3 regions of the Streptomyces sp. NPDC101178 genome follow, and region 2 is predicted to be linked to each of the others. Evidence: predicted binding sites of a transcription regulator. Region 2 holds the regulator's gene; each other region holds the start of a gene.

Region 1 (4,630 bases), on a different contig from region 2:
CGGCCCGTACGTCCTGGACATCGCCCGCCGCACGGGCGGCGCGGTGGAGGACGTGAACGACGAGCAGGTCGTCGACGCGATCAAGCTGCTGGCGCGCACCGAGGGCATCTTCGGCGAGACGGCGGGCGGCGTGACGGTCGGCGTGACGAAGAAGCTGATCGAGGCCGGCGTGATCGACCCGGCGCTCACCACCGTCGTCCTGAACACCGGTGACGGGCTCAAGACGCTCGACGCGGTCTCCGCGACCTCGCAGGCGACGGCGACCATCAAGCCGAGCCTGGACGCGTTCCGTGCCGCGGGCCTCGCCTCCGCCTGACCATCCCGATCGCCCCGATCGTCCCGACCGCAGCCGTCAGAAAGGCGTCCGCCATGAGCGTCAAGGTCCGCATCCCCACCATCCTCCGCACCTACACGGGCGGCCAGGCCGAGGTCACGGCGGAGGGCGCGAAGCTCTCCGAGGTCATCGACTCCCTGGAGAGGGACCACCCGGGCATCGCCGCCCGCGTCCTGGACGACCAGGGCAAGCTGCGCCGCTTCGTCAACGTGTACGTCAACGACGACGACGTGCGCTTCGAGGGCGGGCTCGACGCGGCCACGCCCGACGGCGCCGGCATCTCGATCATCCCGGCCGTGGCCGGCGGCTGCTGATCCGACCGGCATCGCCCGAACCACGGTTGCCCCCTCCGCGAGAGAAAGCGGAGGGGGCAATTCTGCATGGTTGAGCGCGGTAGAGTTGGGGAAGGCCCCTTCGCCGCGCGTGCCGCCCGCATATGAGAATGCGCCCGGCCCCGATAAGAAGCAGCCAAAGTACGTGAACCCCTTGAGGCATAAGTGGCCTTTGCCTGGCCCGACTTGCCCGTAAATTTCAGCAATCCCGCATATTCGGGCGTTCGCCCGTGCCCGGAATTCTCGTCCGATTGACCTGTTGCAGAGGGCAGTTGGGCGGATACATTCGGCCGCGGTCGACGCGCTGCGGCGCCGCGCACCCTCTCCTGTCGGAGGGTGAGTTCCGACCCGGGCCCGCGAAGTGCGGTCCCGTGCAAGGGCCAGTTATAGGGGAGTTAGGCATGGCTCAGGGCACCGTCAAGTGGTTCAACGCGGAGAAGGGGTACGGCTTCATCGCGGTCGACGGTGGTGCGGATGTTTTCGTCCACTACAGCGCGATCCAGATGGACGGGTACCGCACCCTCGAAGAGGGTCAGCGAGTTGAATTCGAGATCTCGCAGGGCCAGAAGGGGCCCCAGGCCGACATGGTCAAGCTCGCCGTCGGCTGAGCCCGGCGCGGCCGTCCGACGTCACTACTCACGCACGCAGGGCCCGGCCCCGGAGTGATCCGGGGGACCGGGCCCTTCGTGCGCGCCGGGACCGGGCGGACGGACGGCCGGGCGGAGGGCCGACCACATGGCGGGCCCTGGCCTGAGGCGCTTGCACTCTCAGGGGTCGAGTGCTAATCATTGGCGTTAGCACTCTCCAGGTGAGAGTGACAGAACTTGGACCGGGCCGGTGAGGCCCGCAGGCGCGGTGGGGCAAGGAACCACCACGCACGCAGGCCGTCCGTCGCGGGCGCCTCTCGGTCCGGAGCAATCCACCCCTGTCCGGGAGGACCACTTCACATGGCCAAGATCATCGCGTTCGACGAGGAGGCACGGCGCGGTCTCGAGCGCGGGATGAACCAGCTCGCCGACGCCGTCAAGGTCACCCTCGGCCCCAAGGGCCGTAACGTCGTCCTCGAGAAGAAGTGGGGCGCGCCCACGATCACCAACGATGGTGTTTCCATCGCCAAGGAGATCGAGCTCGAGGACCCGTACGAGAAGATCGGTGCGGAGCTGGTCAAGGAGGTCGCCAAGAAGACGGACGACGTCGCCGGCGACGGTACGACCACCGCCACCGTTCTGGCCCAGGCTCTCGTCCGCGAGGGTCTGCGCAACGTCGCCGCAGGCGCCAACCCGATGGCCCTCAAGCGCGGCATCGAGAAGGCCGTCGAGGCCGTCTCCGCCGCTCTGCTGGAGCAGGCCAAGGACGTGGAGACCAAGGAGCAGATCGCTTCGACCGCCTCCATCTCCGCCGCCGACACCGAGATCGGCGCCAAGATCGCCGAGGCGATGGACAAGGTCGGCAAGGAAGGCGTCATCACCGTCGAGGAGTCCCAGACCTTCGGTCTGGAGCTCGAGCTGACGGAGGGCATGCGCTTCGACAAGGGCTACATCTCGGCCTACTTCGCGACCGACATGGAGCGTATGGAGGCGTCGCTCGACGACCCGTACATCCTGATCGTCAACTCGAAGATCGGCAGCGTCAAGGACCTCATCCCGCTGCTGGAGAAGGTCATGCAGTCGGGCAAGCCGCTGCTGATCATCGCCGAGGACGTCGAGGGCGAGGCGCTCTCCACCCTGGTCGTCAACAAGATCAAGGGCACGTTCAAGTCCGTCGCCGTCAAGGCCCCGGGCTTCGGCGACCGCCGCAAGGCCATGCTCGCGGACATCGCCATCCTCACCGGTGGCACCGTGATCTCCGAGGAGGTCGGTCTCAAGCTGGAGAACGCCGGCCTGGACCTGCTCGGCCGCGCCCGCAAGGTCGTCATCACCAAGGACGAGACCACGATCGTCGACGGTGCCGGTGACAGCGACCAGGTCCAGGGCCGCGTCAACCAGATCCGTGCCGAGATCGAGAACTCCGACTCGGACTACGACCGCGAGAAGCTCCAGGAGCGCCTCGCGAAGCTGGCCGGCGGCGTGGCCGTCATCAAGGCCGGCGCCGCCACCGAGGTGGAGCTCAAGGAGCGCAAGCACCGCATCGAGGACGCGGTGCGCAACGCCAAGGCCGCCGTCGAGGAGGGCATCGTCGCCGGTGGTGGCGTGGCGCTGCTCCAGGCCTCTGCCGTCTTCGACAAGCTCGACCTCACGGGCGACGAGGCGACCGGCGCCAACGCCGTGAAGCTCGCGCTGGAGGCCCCGCTCAAGCAGATCGCCGTCAACGGTGGTCTTGAGGGTGGCGTCGTCGTGGAGAAGGTCCGCAACCTGCCGATCGGTCACGGCCTCAACGCCGCGACGGGTGAGTACGTCGACATGATCGCCGAGGGCATTCTCGACCCGGCGAAGGTCACGCGCTCCGCTCTGCAGAACGCCGCCTCCATCGCCGCGCTCTTCCTCACCACCGAGGCCGTCATCGCCGACAAGCCCGAGAAGGCCGGCGCGGCCGCCCCGGGTGGTATGCCGGGCGGTGACATGGACTTCTGATCGGTTCCGGTTCGCGCCGGTCGGTCGAAGCTCCACGCACGTCCCGCAGGGGCGGCATCTCCTTCACGGGAGGCGCCGCCCCTGTGGCGTGTCCGAGGTCGCTGGGACACTGCGGGGGACGGTCGGTGAGTCCGTACGCGTGCGAGGGCGAGTGCCACCGCCGTACGAGTGCGGGGGATGGGGGCGGGTATGACGGCTACGCGGGCGGGGTACGGCGGACCGGGGCGCGGGGGCTCCAGGTACAGGGCGCGTCTCAAGGGGGCCGGGTCGCTCCTCGCCGGGGTCGCGTTGTCGGCGGCGGGACTGTTCGGCGTGGCGACGGGCACGGGCCTCGCCGGCCTCCTCGGCATGCGGGTGGAGACCTTCGGCGCCGTCGAGTGCCGTGACACCCGCACCAGCAAGGGCCAGACGGTCTGGCACTGTTTCGGCGAGGCGGAAGGCGTCGGCCGCACCCGGATCAGCTTCGCGGACCATGACGGCAGGAACGACCCGGAGACGATCACCGCGACCCAGGTGTCCGACGGGGGGCGGTGGTTCGCGCACTCGGGGACGATCGTCGGCTACGGCATGATCCCGCTCCTGCTGGGCGCAGGGCTGGCGGCCTGGGGCGGTTACGTCGTGCGACAAAGGTCACTGTCCCGGAGGTGAGCGGACGGCGCTCGGAGCCGCGCGGCGCGCCCGGCGACGCTCCGGCGCCGGTCCACTGACCAGGACAGCGGTGGGGCGGCAGGGGCATCGCGGCGGCGAGGGCCCTCGGAGGCCGGAGCGCACGGAACGGGAACTGCCTGTCGGTCGTTAAACTGCCGTTCGGTAAAAGGACGGCTTCGGGCTATCCTTCGGCGTGCTGAAGCACGCCGGCCAGGCGAGTGGGCGGTGGGTGGGAAGCGGCGGATGTTCGTGACCGGGCAGAGGTATCGCACTCAGGTCACGACTGGCTCCCCGGCTTCCCGACGGTAGAGAGGAAAGAATGTGACTGTTCGTTCATTCGCACGCAGAATGGGCCCGCGAGTTCAGCGGAAGGCCGCGGAACAGTCATGGCGGATGCTTTCGGCCCGCAACCGGCGCAGGGCCGTCAGCGACCAGCCCGACGTCAGCCGGGTCCTGGTGAACGGCCAAGAGCTCTACGGGCGCGTCGTGCAGGGATTCTCGGCCGCCGACGCCGCTGCGCAGAACCTGGCGATCGCCACCCGCGCGCTGGAGCGGGCGGGCGTCTCCTACTTCCTCGTCCCCGGTATCTCCAAGGTCCGCTACACCATCGGCGTCAACGAAGCGGACCGCGCTCGCTTCCACGACGCGATGGAGGAGGAGTACGCCGGGAAGGCGGTCTTCATCGGGCAGCCGACGGTGGGACGCGTCCTGAAGCGCCCCGCTATGTATCTCGACGGCAAGCTCCC
Region 2 (4,630 bases):
TAACCGATGGGCGGTGCGGTGAAAGGCGGAAAAGGCTTCAGCGGCCGTTGAAGGCGTCCTTCAGCCGGGAGAAGAGACCCTGCTGACCTGGCTGGAACTGACCCAGAGGCCGCTCCTCGCCGCGCAGCTTGGAGAGCTCCCGCAGGAGCCGCTCCTGCTCGGCGTCGAGCTTGTTCGGCGTGATCACCTCGACGTGGACGATGAGGTCGCCCCGGCCCCCGCCGCGCAGGTGCGTGATGCCCCGCCCGTGCAGGGGTACGGACTGGCCGGACTGGGTGCCGGGCCGGATGTCGATCTCCTCGACGCCGTCCAGGGTCTCCAGCGGACACTTCGTACCGAGCGCGGCCGCGGTCATCGGGATGGTGACCGTGCAGTGCAGGTCGTCGCCGCGCCGCTGGAAGACGGAGTGCGGCAGCTCGTGGATCTCGACGTACAGGTCGCCGGGCGGGCCGCCGCCGGGGCCGACCTCACCCTCACCGGCGAGCTGGATGCGGGTGCCGTTGTCGACGCCCGCCGGGATCTTGACCGTGAGCGTGCGGCGCGAGCGGATGCGGCCGTCACCGGCGCACTCCGGGCACGGCGTCGGCACGACCGTACCGAAGCCCTGGCACTGCGGGCAGGGCCGCGAGGTCATGACCTGGCCCAGGAAGGACCGGGTGACCTGCGAGACCTCGCCACGGCCGCGGCACATGTCACAGGTCTGCGCGGAGGTGCCGGGGGCCGCGCCCTCGCCGCTGCAGGTGTTGCAGACGACCGCCGTGTCGACCTGGATGTCCTTGGTGGTGCCGAAGGCCGCCTCCGCGAGGTCGATCTCCAGGCGGATCATGGCGTCCTGGCCGCGCCGGGTGCGCGAGCGGGGCCCGCGCTGCGAGGCCGTTCCGAAGAACGCGTCCATGATGTCGGAGAAGTTGCCGAAGCCACCGGCTCCGAACCCGCCCGCGCCGCCTCCGCCCTGAGCGGAGAGCGGGTCGCCGCCGAGGTCGTAGACCTGCTTCTTCTGCGGGTCCGAGAGCACCTCGTAAGCGGCGTTGATCTCCTTGAACCGCTCCTGGGTCTTCGGATCCGGGTTGACATCCGGGTGCAGCTCGCGGGCGAGCCGACGGAATGCCTTCTTGATCTCGTCCTGCGATGCGTCGCGGCGTACGCCTAGTACGGCGTAGTAGTCCGTGGCCACTTACGACTCCGCCAGGATCTGTCCGACGTAACGTGCCACTGCGCGTACCGCTCCCATCGTTCCGGGGTAGTCCATGCGGGTCGGTCCGACCACGCCGAGTTTGGCGACTGCCTCGTCGCCCGAACCGTAGCCGACCGCGACGACGGACGTGGAGGTGAGCCCCTCGTGGGCGTTCTCGTGCCCGATCCGCACGGTCATGGCTGAGTCCGTGGCCTCACCGAGCAGCTTCAGCAGGACGACCTGCTCCTCCAGTGCCTCCAGCACCGGCCGGATCATCACAGGGAAGTCGTGCCCGAAGCGGGTGAGGTTGGAGGTGCCGCCGATCATCAGCCGCTCCTCCGTCTCCTCGACCAGGGTTTCGAGGAGGGTGGAAAGAACCGTGGAAACCGTCCCCCGGTCCTCGCTGTCGAAGGATTCCGGCAGCTCCCGCACCAGCCGCGGGACATCCGCGAAGCGGCGTCCGACGACCCGGCTGTTGAGCCGGGCCCGCAGATCCGCGAGGGATGCCTCGCCGAAGGGCGCGGGGCAGTCGATCATACGCTGTTCGACCCGGCCGGTGTCCGTGATCAGGACGAGCATCAGCCGGGCCGGTGCGAGCGAGAGCAGCTCCACGTGCCGCACCGTCGAACGGGTCAGCGAGGGGTACTGCACGACCGCGACCTGCCGGGTCAGCTGCGCGAGCAGCCGCACCGTCCGGCCGACCACGTCGTCGAGGTCGACCGCGCCGTCGAGGAAGTTCTGGATGGCGCGGCGCTCGGGCGAGGAGAGCGGCTTGACTCCGGCGAGCTTGTCGACGAAGAGGCGGTACCCCTTGTCGGTGGGGATGCGCCCCGCACTCGTGTGCGGCTGCGCGATGAAGCCCTCGTCCTCCAGCACCGCCATGTCGTTGCGGACGGTGGCCGGCGAGACGCCCAGCTGGTGCCGCTCGGTGAGCGCCTTGGAGCCGACGGGCTCCTCGGTGCCGACATAGTCCTGGACGATGGCGCGCAGCACTTCGAGTCTGCGTTCGCTGAGCATGGCGCACACCTCCAGCTGTCGTTCTCCGGCGTCGGTCTTCCGGTACCCGTCTGGCACTCGGTGCGTACGAGTGCCAGCTACTCATCGGTCAGTGTACGGGGGTGGGGTGGGGCCGGGGCAAGGGCGGACCGGCCACGCCGCCGCCGAGCCGTACGGGACGGTGCCGATAGCGTCGTCCCATGGACGTGTTGTGGGAAGACTTCGGCTGGGAGCGGTTGGGTCACGGTATCGGGCGGCGGCGACTGCCCGGCTGGGACGCCACGGTGGCGCTGGTGGCCGGGGCCGGTGAGGTGCTGCTGTACGACACCGGCTCGACGCTGCGCGAGGGCGTCGAGCTGCGGAGGCAGGCCGAGGCGCTGCTCGGCCGGAGGGTGACGCATGTCGCACTGAGCCACCCGCACTTCGACCATGTGCTGGGGACGGCGGCGTTCGCTGGGGCGCAGGTGTACGGGGCGGTGGGCGTCACCGCGCTGCTGAAGCGGTCGGCGGACGAGCTGACCGGGCAGGCCGTGCGCCACGGCCTGGCGGAGGAGGAGGCGCACCGGGCGGTCGACACGCTGGTCGTGCCGCACCACGAGGTGACCGGCGAGTGGACGCTCGACCTGGGCGGCGGCCGTCAGGTGCTGCTGGCCAACGTGGGCCCGGGCCACAGCGGCCACGACCTCGCGGTGCTGGTCCCGGGGTCGGACGGTGAGCCTCCGGTGGTGCTCTGCGGTGACCTGGTGGAGGAGTCGGGCGAACCGCAGGCGGGCCGGGACGCGATCACCTCGCGCTGGCCCGCCGCCCTGGACCGGCTCCTGGAGCTGGGCGGCGAGGAGGCGCTGTACGTACCGGGGCACGGGTCGGTGGTGGACGCGGCGTTCGTCCGGGAGCAGCGGGAGGCGCTGGCGGAGCGGTTCGGGGTGGGGTGAGGGGCTGCCGGAGGCGGGAGGATTATCGTCTGCGCATGCGCAGCTACCAGCCGGACCTGACCCCGCCGTGGAAGCGGTCCGCCCCCGTGCCCGAGGTGCCCGCCGAACCCGATCTGGTCGTGGAGGAGGTCGCCACCGGTTTCTGCGGGGCGGTGATCCGCTGCGAGAAGACGGCCCAGGGGCCGACGGTGACCCTGGAGGACCGGTTCGGCAAGCACCGGGTCTTCCCGATGGAGCCGCGCGCCTTCCTGCTGGAGGGCAGGGTGGTCACGCTGGTGCGCCCCAGCCCCGGCGGCCCCGCCCGCCCCACCCGTACGGCCTCCGGCTCGGTGGCGGTGCCCGGTGCGCGGGCGCGGGTGGCGCGGGCCGGGCGGATCTATGTGGAGGGCCGGCACGACGCGGAGCTGGTGGAGCGGGTGTGGGGCGACGACCTGCGCATCGAGGGCGTGGTGGTGGAGTACCTGGAGGGCATCGACGACCTCCCGGCCATCGTGGGCGAGTTCTCCCCGGGGCCGGATGCCCGGCTCGGGGTGCTGGTGGACCACCTGGTGGCCGGTTCCAAGGAGTCCCGGATCGCGGCGCAGGTCTCGGACCCGCATGTGCTGGTGGTGGGCCACCCGTACATCGACGTGTGGGAGGCGGTGAAGCCGTCGTCGGTGGGGATCGCGGCGTGGCCGGTGGTACCGCGCGGCCAGGACTGGAAGACCGGGGTGTGCCGGGCGCTGGGGTGGCCGGAGAACACCGGGGCGGCCTGGCAGCACATCCTGTCGAAGGTCCGCAGCTACAAGGACCTGGAGCCGCAACTGCTCGGGAGAGTCGAAGAGCTGATCGACTTCGTGACGCTGCCCGAGGAGTGACGGCACGGGGGCGAGCCCGGTCCCCTGGGCTCAGTCCACCAGGTCCCGCACCACCGCGTCGGCCAGGAGCCGCCCGCGCAGGGTGAGGACCGCGCGGCCCTCCTCGTACGGAACCGGGTCGAGCAGCCCGTCGGTGAGCGCGCGGCGGGAGGCGGCGAGGCCGTCGGGTTTCAGGAGGTCGAGCGGGCAGCCCTCGCGGAGGCGGAGCTCCAGGAGGATGCGCTCCACCCGGCGGTCCTCCTCGGCGAGGATCTCCCGGCCGGCGCCGGGTGAGCGGCCTTCGGCCAGCGCCTGGGCGTACGCGCCCGGGTGCTTCACGTTCCACCAGCGGACGCCGCCGACGTGGCTGTGCGCGCCGGGGCCCACGCCCCACCAGTCGGCGCCGCGCCAGTACAGCTCGTTGTGGAGGCAGCGGCCGGCCTCGGTGGTGGCCCAGTTGGAGACCTCGTACCAGTCGAAACCGGCGGCGGCGAAGGCCTCGTCCGCGATCAGGTAGCGGTCGGCGTGGGCGTCGTCGTCGGTCATCGGGATCTCGCCGCGCCGGATGCGGCGGGCGAGCTGGGTGCCCTCCTCGACGATGAGCGCGTACGCGGAGACATGGTCGGGGCCCGCGCCGATCGCCGCGTCCAGGGTGGCCCGCCAGTCGTCATCGGACTCGCCGGGGGTGCCGT
Region 3 (4,630 bases), on a different contig from region 2:
ATCAACGTGGCGTCGGTCGCGGCGTTCGTGCCGCGCGGCACGTACGGCGCGTCCAAGGCGTGGGTCGTGCAGTTCACCCAGGGCGCGGCGAAGGACCTGGCCGGGTCGGGGGTGCGGCTGATGGCGCTCTGCCCTGGCTTCGTCCGTACGGAGTTCCACGAGCGGGCCGGGATGGGCACCGGCAACATCCCGGGGTGGATGTGGCTGGACGCGGACAAGCTGGTGGCCTCGGCCCTGGCCGACCTGGCCCGCGGCCGGACGGTGTCGGTCCCCGACCCGCGCTACAAGGCGCTGATGGGGCTGGTCAAGGTCACGCCGCGTGGCCTGCTGGGCGGTGTCACCTCGCGTACGGGGCGCAAGTACGGGCCCCAGTGAGCCCATGCGGGTACGGGCCCCGGCAGGCCCGCGTACGCACCGAGGCCCGGTGCCCCCGCGACGGGGGTACCGGGCCTCAGGCGTACGGAAAGCTGCGTACTAGTGGGAGTGGCCGTGGCCGCCGTGACCGGCGTCGGCCTCTTCCTCTGCCGGCTTCTCGACGACCAGGGTCTCGGTCGTGAGCAGCAGCGACGCGATGGACGCGGCGTTCTCCAGGGCGGAGCGGGTGACCTTGACCGGGTCGATGACGCCGGCCTTGACCAGGTCGCCGTACTCGCCGGTGGCGGCGTTGAAGCCCTGGCCCTTGTCGAGCTCGGAGACCTTGGAGGTGATGACGTAACCCTCCAGGCCGGCGTTCTCGGCGATCCAGCGCAGCGGCTCGACGGCGGCGCGGCGGACGACCGCGACACCGGTGGCCTCGTCGCCGGTCTTGCCGAGGTTGCCCTCCAGGACCTTCACGGCGTGGACGAGGGAGGAGCCACCGCCGGAGACGATGCCCTCCTCGACCGCGGCGCGGGTGGCGGAGATGGCGTCCTCGAGGCGGTGCTTCTTCTCCTTGAGCTCCACCTCGGTGGCGGCACCGACGCGGATGACGCACACGCCGCCGGCCAGCTTCGCGAGGCGCTCCTGGAGCTTCTCGCGGTCCCAGTCGGAGTCCGTGGACTCGATCTCGGCCTTGATCTGGTTGACGCGGCCCTTGACGTCGTCGGCGTTGCCGCCGCCGTCGACGATGGTCGTGTCGTCCTTGGAGACGGTGACGCGGCGGGCGGTGCCGAGCACGTCCAGACCGGCCTGGTCGAGCTTGAGGCCGACCTCCTCGGCGATGACGGTCGCACCGGTGAGGGTGGCGATGTCGCCGAGCATGGCCTTGCGGCGGTCGCCGAAGCCCGGGGCCTTCACCGCGACGGCGTTGAAGGTGCCGCGGATCTTGTTGACGACGAGGGTGGAGAGCGCCTCGCCCTCGACGTCCTCTGCGATGATCAGGAGCGGCTTGGAGCCACCGGACTGGATGACCTTCTCCAGCAGCGGGAGCAGCTCCTGGATCGAGCCGATCTTGCCCTGGTGGATCAGGATGTACGGGTCGTCGAGGACGGCCTCCATACGCTCCTGGTCGGTCACCATGTACGGCGACAGGTAGCCCTTGTCGAAGGCCATGCCCTCGGTGAACTCCAGGTCCAGACCGAAGGTGTTGGACTCCTCGACGGTGATGACACCGTCCTTGCCGACCTTGTCCATCGCGTCCGCGATGAGCTCGCCGACCTGGGTGTCCTGCGCGGAGAGCGCGGCCACGGCGGCGATGTCGGACTTGTCGTCGATCGGGCGCGCGGTCGCGAGGAGCTCCTCGGACACGGCCTTGACGGCGGCGTCGATGCCCTTCTTCAGGGCGGCCGGGGAGGCGCCGGCGGCGACGTTGCGCAGGCCCTCGCGGACGAGCGCCTGGGCCAGGACGGTCGCGGTGGTGGTGCCGTCACCCGCTACGTCGTTGGTCTTGGTCGCCACCTCCTTGACGAGCTGGGCACCGAGGTTCTCGTACGGGTCGTCGAGCTCGACCTCGCGCGCGATGGTGACACCGTCGTTGGTGATGGTGGGTGCGCCGAACTTCTTGTCGATGACGACGTTGCGGCCCTTGGGGCCGATCGTCACCTTGACCGTGTCGGCAAGCTTGTTGACGCCGCGCTCAAGGGCGCGACGGGCGTCCTCGTCGAACTTCAGAATCTTCGCCATGGGCTGTACTTTCCCTCTCAAAATGAACTGCGCCCCTCGCCGCCCGGCTAGTTGTTACGCAGGGGGCCAGGGGCGCAGAACACAGGCAAACGTGGGTGAATTACTTCTCGACGATCGCGAGGACGTCGCGGGCCGAGAGGACGAGGTACTCCTCGCCGCTGTACTTCACCTCGGTGCCGCCGTACTTGCTGTACAGGACGACGTCGCCGGTCTTGACGTCGAGCGGAAGACGCTCGCCGTTCTCGAAGCGGCCCGGGCCCACGGCGAGGACGACGCCCTCCTGGGGCTTCTCCTTCGCGGTGTCCGGAATGACCAGGCCGGAGGCCGTGGTCTGCTCGGCGTCGAGCGGCTGGACCACAATGCGGTCCTCAAGCGGCTTGATCGCAACCTTGGAGCTGGTGGTCGACACGATCCGGTCTCCCCCTTCGGAGATCTCACGGGGTTTAGCAGTCAGTGGGCGGCGACCAGACCGATCCGTCGTCGCGGGTGCCGGACCTGCCCTGTCGCACAGTGTGGTGCTGGCACTCCCCAGGGGGGAGTGCCAGCACTGAGACTATGACCGCGATTAGCACTCGGTCAAGCGGAGTGCCAATTCACCACCCTCGCGCCGTCCCGGCCGGGGCGGGGCGCCCCTCAGACGTAGTCCTCCAGCTTCGCCACCGCGTACCCCTTGTCCGTGATCGTCTTCATGACCAGGCGGATCATGTCCGGCATCGTGCCCTTCCAGGCGCCCTTGCCGCGGAAGTGGGTGAGGACGATGTCGCCGGGGTGCAGGTCCCGGTCCCACTCGCGCCACTCCATATGGTCGGCGAAGGCCTCGGCGGACCAGAGAGGTACGGCGGTGATGCCGCAGGACTTGGCGACGACGAGGGTGTCGCGGTTGTAGTTGCCGTACGGCGGGCGGAAGAGGGTCGGCCGCTTCCCGTACTGCTTGAGGATCTTCTCCTGCTGGCCGCAGATCTCCCGCTTCTGCTCGGCGTAGGAGAGGCCGGGCAGATAGCGGTGGTTGAGCGTGTGGTTGCTGATGACCACCCCGCGCTCCTGCATCTTCCTGAAGTAGCCGTAGTCGTCGTTGATGACGTAGTCGCTGACGAACGCGCTGTACGGGATGGACAGTTCGGTCATCATCCGCAGCAGCGCGGGATCCTTCTCCGCACCGTCGTCCATGGTGAGGAAGACGATCTTCTCCTTGGTGGGGACGGTGGTGAAGACCGGCGGCAGCCCCTCGTCGTCCCGGACCTCGAACCCCTTACGGGTGGTGATGCGCGGCTTCACCTTCGGCGGTTCGGGCGCCGCGAGCGGGACCTTGGCCAGCCCCCACTTCTTCGCGGCGACGGCCCGTGCGGCCTGTTTCCGCTTGAGCTCCTCGGCGTATACGTCCGGAGCGCGGGCGGGCCCGCCCTGCGCGGCCTCGCCCTGCTGGCCGGCGGCGGGCTTCGCCGGTCCGCCCGGGGCTTCCGCACCGCCGCCGGCCGTCTCCGCCGCGCAGGCCGAGGTGACGGTGGCGGCCAGGAGGGCCGCCAGCACGACGGAGACCGGCCGGTGCCGCTTCGTGGGTGATTTTCCTTTTTGTCGTACTAGCTGCATGGCGCCGCATCCTGCCAGCCGCCCGTCCGCCGCCCGTCCCGACACCGCGAGAGGGCCGCGCCCGTCGCCCGACCGGCGGACAGGGGCCGGCGCGCACCGGCCACAATGGACCGGGTGAACGCATCGACCCCCTCCGCCCCCTCGGCCGGCGACCCCGCCCGCGCCGCCTTCGCCGCGCTGCGCACCCCCGAGGGCGGGCACCTGCTGGCCGAGCTGCGCGACCACGACCCGGCCGACGAGCTGGCCACCGCGACCCGGCTGCGGCGTACGCACCCGGCGGAGCTGGTGTCGGCGGCGCTCGGCCAGGCCCGGCTGCGGCAGCGGGCGGTGGCGAAGTTCGGGGCGGAGGACGCGTACCGGATGTACTTCACGCCCAACGGCGTCGAACAGGCCACCCGTACCTCGGTGGCGGAACACCGGGCCGACCGGTTCGCCGCGCTCGGCGTGCGGAGCGTGGCGGACCTGTGCTGCGGCATCGGCGGCGACGCCATCGCGCTGGCCCGCGCCGGGATCGCCGTCCTCGCCGTCGACCGCGACCCGCTCACCGCCGAGGTGGCCCGCGCCAACGCGGAGGCGCTCGGCCTGGGCGGGCTGATCGAGGTGCGGTGCGCCGACGTCACGGAGATCGACACCTCTCCGTACGACGCCGTCTTCGTGGACCCGGCCCGGCGCGGCGGACGCGGCAGGATCTTCGACCCGGAGGCGTACTCACCGCCGCTCTCCTGGGCCACGGCCGCCGCGCTGAAGGCCCCGCGCGCCGCGCTGAAGATCGCGCCCGGCATCCCGCACGAGGCGATCGGCCCGGAGGCGGAGGCCGAGTGGATCTCGGACGGCGGAGACGTGAAGGAGGCGGTGCTCTGGTACGGGGAGGGCATCGCGCCCGGCTCGTTCCGGGCCACGCTGCTGCCGTCCGGCGCCACCCTGACCGCCCCGGCCCCGCTGC

What was found. Region 2 encodes HrcA, which represses chaperone genes, less so after heat shock. Its sites were predicted from a motif close to TTNGCACTCNGNNNNNCNGAGTGCNAA; they were not measured.
Region 1: the regulator HrcA is predicted to act here: its motif matches at 1,425-1,451, upstream of groL (chaperonin GroEL).
Region 3: the regulator HrcA is predicted to act here: its motif matches at 2,666-2,692, upstream of groES (co-chaperone GroES).

The regions. Positions count from the first base shown of each region.
Region 1 covers NZ_JBIWOZ010000014.1:59,883-64,512, reverse strand. The annotation lists gene thrC (threonine synthase) at 1-316, shown strand, start outside; gene ACIRR8_RS30320 (MoaD/ThiS family protein) at 370-648, shown strand; gene ACIRR8_RS30315 (cold-shock protein) at 1,068-1,274, shown strand; gene groL (chaperonin GroEL) at 1,614-3,236, shown strand; gene ACIRR8_RS30305 (hypothetical protein) at 3,549-3,884, shown strand; gene ACIRR8_RS30300 (stealth family protein) at 4,278-4,630, shown strand, end outside.
Region 2 covers NZ_JBIWOZ010000001.1:394,632-399,261, forward strand. The annotation lists gene dnaJ (molecular chaperone DnaJ) at 38-1,174, opposite strand; gene hrcA (heat-inducible transcriptional repressor HrcA) at 1,175-2,191, opposite strand; gene ACIRR8_RS01795 (MBL fold metallo-hydrolase) at 2,371-3,102, shown strand; gene ACIRR8_RS01800 (DUF3097 domain-containing protein) at 3,138-3,959, shown strand; gene hemW (radical SAM family heme chaperone HemW) at 3,990-4,630, opposite strand, start outside.
Region 3 covers NZ_JBIWOZ010000005.1:117,817-122,446, forward strand. The annotation lists gene ACIRR8_RS16235 (SDR family NAD(P)-dependent oxidoreductase) at 1-375, shown strand, start outside; gene groL (chaperonin GroEL) at 475-2,100, opposite strand; gene groES (co-chaperone GroES) at 2,201-2,509, opposite strand; gene ACIRR8_RS16250 (polysaccharide deacetylase family protein) at 2,734-3,687, opposite strand; gene ACIRR8_RS16255 (methyltransferase domain-containing protein) at 3,793-4,630, shown strand, end outside.